DNA from 2 places in the Stenotrophomonas riyadhensis genome. Region 2 is predicted to be linked to the other one. Evidence: predicted binding sites of a transcription regulator. Region 2 holds the regulator's gene; the other holds the start of a gene.
The links. The regulator FliA, encoded in region 2, starts transcription of late flagellar genes. The targets are predictions, from matches to a motif close to TAAAGTTTNNCNNNCNNNGGCCGATAA.

Region 1 (3,401 bases), 1.2 Mb from region 2:
ATGCCAAGGCCCAACCCTACCTGCAGCGCGTGGCCGACTCGCGCCGCCTGCAACGGCCCAGCCCGGAGCCACTGCACTGGAGCACGAACGTGCGCATCGCCTCCGATCCGCCGATGAAGCACCGCGACGATGATCGCCGCAACTGGCTGGTCAACACGCTCAGCGACGAGCTGGCAACCGCCCGTCGCAGCGCACTGCTGATCTCGCCCTACTTCGTCCCTGGCAGCGAAGGCGTTGAAGGCCTGTCGGCGCTGGCCGCGCGCGGTGCGCAGGTCGGCGTGGTCACCAACTCGCTGGCCGCCAACGACGTAGCGGCAGTGCACGGCGGCTACATGGGCTACCGCGTGCCGCTGTTGAAGGCTGGCATACAGCTGTACGAACTGAAGGCACACGGCCAGCTGGATACCAGCCTGTTCGGCAGCAGTGGCGCCAGCCTGCATACCAAGGCACTCGTGGTCGATGATCGCCGTGGCTTCGTCGGCTCGTTCAACCTCGATCCGCGCTCGGCCTACCTCAACACCGAAATGGGCGTGCTGTTCGACGACCCGGTGCTGGGCGCGCAGCTGCGCGACGAGTACCTGCGCCTGGCCAGCCCGGAACACAGTTGGTGGCTGGCACTGGGGCGCAATGATGAGCTGCGCTGGCTGCAGCGGCAGCCACCGCCGCACTGGGTGGAAGCCGAACCCGGTGCCAGCCTCGGCAAGCGCTGGACTGCGCGCGTGATCAGCTGGCTGCCGGTGGAATCGCAGCTGTAGCGCTCAGGCGGCCGGTCCAGCTTCGTCCTGCGCGGCCTCATCCAGCGTTTCCACGCTGCGCCCATGCAGGCGTCGCCAGATCCAGCGCAATGCATGCGGCGGCGCCGAAGGCAGCTGTTCCAGCAGGGCCAGCATGCGGCTCTGGCTGGCATGGCCATGCCGGCACAGCAGACTCGCTGCGGCCGCCGCACTGGCCAGGCGCAGGCTGTCAGCCAACGGTCCTTGCGCATTCACCGCCAAAGCCTGATGCACCGGCTCAGGCAACTCCCAGGCGGCGGCGACCCGCTGCGCCAGCGGCAACGACCACTGCTGCAACAGCTGCAGTGCCAGCGCCGGCTCCACGGTCTCGCCACGAGCCTGCGCTTCCTGCAGCAGCTGGCGCATCACCAGCGCTGCGCCCAGGCCCTGAACCAGGCCCAGCCACTGCGCGGCGAAGGCATCGCCAAAGGTGACCGTGCGTGCGTGGTCAGCGGCTGCGCGCGAGGCCAGCAGCGCGTGCTCCCAGATGATCGTGCTGAACTGTGGGAACACCTCGCACTGCACCTGCATCACCGGCTGCACCAGTACGGCGCTGATGATCTGTCGCACGCCCTCGGTGCCGACCAGGGTCACCGCCCGCTGCAGGCTTTCCACCGGCCGCTCGTGCACCTTGTAGGCCGGGCTGTTGGCGATACGCAACAAGTTGCCGGTGAGCACCGGATCCTGGCCGATGATTGCCGCCATCACCCGTGCCGAGGCGGCATCGTCGTTGACGGTCTGGATCAGCTGCGGCAGCAGTTGAGGACGGCGCGGCAGGTGCCGGGCCGCCCAGTCGCGGTCCTGCAGCGCGCGCGCCACCGCCTCGCCCAACCCCGCGGCCTGCACCGCCGTGGATTCACCGGCCAGGCGCGGGTACAGGGCCAGTGCATGCAGGCCACGCTGCAGATGTGCAGCGATCTCGGCCGAGGGCAGAGCCTCGCCCTGCAGGCTGGCCGCAGCCGCCGCCACCGCCTGCCGCGACGCCGCCGCCAACCGGGACGGTGCCGTCCCGGTCGAGCGCGCCAGCCAGCCACGCAGTGATCGCCACCAGGCCGGCGTCATCGCCGCCCGCCCTGTCGTTGTGGTGCCCTTGCCGTCACTGACCGCCCTGCCTCTTCACGCGAATCCGGCCACCCGCCGTCGTCGCAGCATCGGCCGCACTTTCACCTTCTTTAACCCGACGGCTGCCAAAGTCGACGGCAGCGGCCGGGGGAATGGACTAGAATGGCGCCGCGCGACCCGTCCCCCAGCCATGACGACGTCGCTTTTTTTGTTTTGGGACCCTACCGTTCACTGGCCGTTCGCTGCAGTTCGCCGCTGTTCGCGCCATCGGAGACGCCATGCTATTCGAAACCCTCGCCACCACCGGCCACGAACAAGTGGTGTTCTGCCACAACCACGATGCCGGCCTGCAGGCGATCATCGCCATCCACAACACCACCTTGGGCCCGGCGCTGGGCGGCGTGCGCATGCGCCCCTATGCCAGCACCGATGAAGCGCTGGCCGACGTGCTGCGGCTGAGCCGGACGATGACCTACAAGAATGCGCTGGCCGGCCTCAACGTGGGCGGCGGCAAGGCGGTGATCATCGGCGACCCCAAGGTGGACAAGACCGAGGTGCTGTTCCGCGCCTTCGGCCGCTACGTCGATTCGCTGGGTGGCCGCTACATCACCGCCGAAGACGTCGGCACCGACGTCAACGACATGGAGAACATCTACCTGGAGAGCCAGTTCGTGACCGGCGTGCACCAGGTCCATGGCGGTTCCGGTGACCCGGCCCCGTTCACCGCCTACGGCGCGCTGCAGGCGTTGATGGCGGCGATGCGCTTCAAGTTCGGCCACGAGGAAGTGGGCAAGACCAGCATCGCGGTGCAGGGCCTGGGCCATATCGGCATGGAACTGGTGAAGCTGCTGCGCGACCGCGGCGCCAAGCTGTATGTCACCGATCTGGACAGCGCGCTGGTCGATCGTGCAGTCAGCGATTTCGGCGCCGAAGCGGTCAAGCCGGACGAGATCCACGAAGTGAACGCCGATGTGTTCGCACCGTGCGCGCTGGAAGGCGCCATCAACGCCGACACGCTGCCGCGGATCAAGGCGAAGATCATCTGCGGCACCGCCAACAACCAGCTGTCCAGCCTGGAAATCGGCGACGAGCTGCATGCGCGCGGCATCCTGTATGCGCCGGATTACGCGGTCAACGCCGGTGGCGTGATGAACGTGTCGCTGGAGATCGATGGCTACAACCGCGAACGCGCGATGCGCCTGATCCGCAGCATCTATCACAACCTCACCCGCATCTTCGAACTGTCGCAGCGCGAGAACATCGCGCCGCAGCGTGCGGCCGACCGCATCGCCGAAAGCCGCATCCTGTCCATCGGCAAGCTGAAGATGCCGCTGGGTCGCAGCACCCCGCGCCTGGGCAACCTGCGCGGCGGCTGAGTCCTGCCGATGTCGCGCCGGGGCTGACGTCCCGGCGCGACTAGCCACTCAGAACCCGGTGCTGTAGCGCAGCGCCGCCTGGCGCGCGCCCTCACCACCGACGCGCTGGTCGAAGCCCAGGCTCAGGCGGCCATTGCGGCCCCACCACGATTCCAGCGCCACACCGATCAGCGCACTGCCGCGTGGCGCG
Region 2 (3,401 bases):
GCGATCCAGGATCTCCTGCGCCTCGATGATGAAATCGGCAGTGATGTCGTCGGATACCGCGCTCATGCTTACAGCCCCAGATCCGACAACAGGTCGTCGGCGTCGTTCTGCGAGACCGCGTGGCGGTCCAGTCCCTTCAGTGCCGGCCCGGCCAGTTCCGGGTCGGTGCGATGCTGTTCCGGCGGCAGGCCGAGCGCGCCGAAACCTTCATGCACGCGGCGGACGATGCCGACCACGCGGCGGATGATCTGGCCGGTCAGGTCCTGGTAGCTCTGGGTCAGGGCGATCTCGGTGAGGTTGTGGCGGATGCGATCGAGCTGCGCGTCCTGGCCCGGCTGCAGGCCTTCGGCGCGCAGCTGTTCGGTCAGGCTGCGGCATTCTTCGGCCAGGTCCAGGGTGCGGTGCGTGGCCTGTTCGGTCATCGCCACCACGTGGTCCAGGCGCGCGCAGGCATCGTCCAGTTCGCCGGCTTCGCTGGGTACGGTCGGCAGTTCACCCAGCGCCTGTCCCAGTTCGCGGGCCAGCCGCGAAAGGCCGCTCATCATCGGCTGCGTGCGCAGCGCGACCAGTCCGTCGATGCGCTGCCGCCAGGCGGCCTCATCACCGGACTCCAGCGCGTCCAGGGCTTCCTGCAGGCGCAGGGCGAGGGCGTTCTTGTCGACCGTGGTATCCATCAGGCGCTGGCCGCCAGGCGTTCGAAGATCTTGCCGAGCTTCTCTTCCAGCGTCTGTGCAGTGAACGGCTTGATGATGTAGCCGTTCACACCGCTCTGGGCGGCTTCGATGATCTGCTCGCGCTTGGCTTCCGCGGTGACCATCAGCACTGGCAGGGTCTTCAGCTTGGCATCGGCGCGGATCGCCTTGAGCAGCTCGATGCCGGTCATCACCGGCATGTTCCAGTCGGTGACCACGAAATCGAACGGCTGGCTCTGCAGCAGCGACAGCGCAGCATGCCCGTCCTCGGCTTCGGCGGTATTGGTGAAGCCCAGATCGCCCAGCAGGTTCTTGACGATTCGACGCATGGTCGAGAAGTCGTCGACGATCAGGATGCGCATGTTCTTGTTCAAAGCAGAATTCCTTTGTTGTTCATTCCGGGTGGCCGGGGGCAGCCACCTCGGGCATGTTCATTCTTCCAGGCCGGCGTCTGCCGCCTCGAAAATCTTCAGTCGACCACGCAGGCGCAGCACGGCCTGGCCGTGGATCTGGCAGACCCGCGACTCGCTCACGCCGAGCACCGCGCCGATCTCCTTCAGGTTCAGTTCCTGCTCGTAGTAGAGCGAAAGCACCAGCTTTTCGCGCTCGGGCAGGTGGCCAATGGCCTTGCCCAGTTCGCGACCGAATTCGCCCCGCTCCAGCACCTGCTGCGGGGTCGGTCCGCCCTGGGCGACGGTGTCCAGCTCGCCCTGGTCCTCGATGCGCGATTCCAGGCTCAGCACCTGGCCGCGCGCAGCGTCTTCCATCAGTCGCAGGTATTCGGGCAGCGGCATCTCCATCGCAGCGGCCACTTCGGTGGCGCTGGCGGCGCGGCCACTGCTCTGTTCCAGGCGGCGGATTGTGGCGGCGGCATCACGAGCACGGCGGTGCACGGAACGCGGCACCCAGTCACCACGGCGGATCTCATCGATCATCGAACCGCGGATGCGGATCGAGGCGTAGGTCTCGAACGAAGCACCCTGGTCGGCGTCATAGCTGCGCGAGGCCTCGATCAGCCCCATCATGCCGGCCTGGATCAGATCGTCGACTTCGACGCTGGCAGGCAGGCGTGCGGCGAGGTGGTGGGCGATGCGCCGCACCAGGTCCGAGTGCAGGGCGATGACCTCGTTGGCTGCCGAGCGCTGCACTTCCCTGTATTGGGCTGCGCCTTTCATGCCGCCACCCCGCGCTGCTTGAGGATGCGTTCGAGGAAGAATTCAACGCCGCCACGCGGTTCGGTCGGCGCCTGCCAGCGTGCGGTGCGGCGCGCGATCTCGGTGATCGCAAGCGCGGCGGGGCTGGACGGATAGGCCTTCACCACCGGCTGCTGGCGCTGCACCGACAGGCGCAGCCAGTCATCCTGCGGCACACAGCCCAGGTAGTTCAGCGACACATCGGCGAGGAACTTCTCGCAGACACGGGTCAGCTTCTCGTACAGCACGCGGCCCTCGTTCGGGTCGCGCACCATGTTGGCCACCACCTGGATACGGTCCACGCCGCGCTCGCGCGACAACACCTTGATCAGCGCATACGCGTCGGTGATCGAGGCCGGCTCGTCACAGACCACCACCACGGTGTCCTGCGCGGCCTGGCAGAAGGTCAGTACGCCGTCGGTGATGCCGGCGGCGGTGTCCACCACCATGATGTCCAGTTCGCGCTCCAGCTCGGAGAACACGTTGACCAGGCCAACGTGCTCGGCCGGGGCGAGCTCGGCCATGTGGCGGCGGCCGGACGCGGCCGGGACCACCAACACGCCGTTCGGGCCTTCGACGATGACGTCTTCCAGCGAGCAGCGGCCGGCGACCAGGTCGGCCAACGTAAAGGTGGGGTTCAGCCCCAGGATCACGTCGATGTTGGCCAGGCCGAGGTCGGCGTCCAGCAGCAGCGTGCGCTTGCCCATGCCGGCCAACGCCACGGCCAGGTTGGCCGAGACGTTGGTCTTGCCCACGCCGCCCTTGCCGCCGGTCACGGCGATGGTGCGCACAGGGCCGAGCGGCTCGCTGCGGGTGGCCGACAGCGGGAAGGTCTTGGTCAGCTTGGCGTACTCACGCGACGGCATGGTTCAACTCCGGGTTGCAGGGCATATCGGCCGCTCGGCGCAAATCTTCAAGGCGAAGTACAAGATTGGCTGCACTGGCCCGGTGCAGGTCCTCCGGGACGTCCTGGCCATCGGTCACCCAGGTGATCGGCAGGGCATGGTCCACGGCCACCGACAGGGCGTTGCCGAAGCGGCCGGTCTCGTCCAGCTTGCTCAGCACCAGGCCCTGCAGGTTGGCGGCGCCGAAGCGGCGGACCACCTCGTCCATGTCGCCGAAGCTGGTGTTGGCCGGCAGTACCAGCAGGGTGCGGACCTGGCGCGCGGCGCGCAGCCACTGCAGCTGGGCGGCCAGTGCGCGGTCGCGCGGGCCCAGGCCGGCGGTGTCGATCAGCACCAGCTTGTAGTCCTTCAGGCGTTCCAGCAGCTGGTCCAGGTCGGTGCCGCTGTTGGCCTCGTGCACGGCGATGCCGAGCTGGCGGCCGTAGCCGTACAGCTGCTCGCGGGCGCCGATGCGGGTGGTGTCGGTGGTGACCAGGGCGACGTCACGCGCAGCGTGCTTCTCGGCGAAGCGCGAGGCCAGCTTGGCGATGGTGGTGGTCTTGCCGGCGCCGGTGGGGCCGACCAGTGCGATCACACCACCTTCTTCCAGCGGGTCGACCGGGGCGATCGGC

Region 1: a site for FliA is predicted at 1,922-1,948, ahead of SriyCCGPB3_RS15740 (HDOD domain-containing protein). Genes of this name have one in related genera too.

What each region holds. Positions count from the first base shown of each region.
Region 1 covers NZ_CP155568.1:3,363,967-3,367,367, forward strand. Annotated here, with positions in the region: gene SriyCCGPB3_RS15735 (phospholipase D family protein) at 1-755, shown strand, start outside; gene SriyCCGPB3_RS15740 (HDOD domain-containing protein) at 759-1,835, opposite strand; gene SriyCCGPB3_RS15745 (Glu/Leu/Phe/Val dehydrogenase dimerization domain-containing protein) at 2,114-3,211, shown strand; gene SriyCCGPB3_RS15750 (S8 family serine peptidase) at 3,260-3,401, opposite strand, start outside.
Region 2 covers NZ_CP155568.1:2,154,373-2,157,773, forward strand. Annotated here, with positions in the region: gene SriyCCGPB3_RS10130 (chemotaxis protein CheA) at 1-66, opposite strand, end outside; gene SriyCCGPB3_RS10135 (protein phosphatase CheZ) at 69-674, opposite strand; gene cheY (chemotaxis response regulator CheY) at 674-1,066, opposite strand; gene SriyCCGPB3_RS10145 (RNA polymerase sigma factor FliA) at 1,124-1,867, opposite strand; gene SriyCCGPB3_RS10150 (MinD/ParA family ATP-binding protein) at 1,864-2,751, opposite strand; gene flhF (flagellar biosynthesis protein FlhF) at 2,738-3,401, opposite strand, start outside.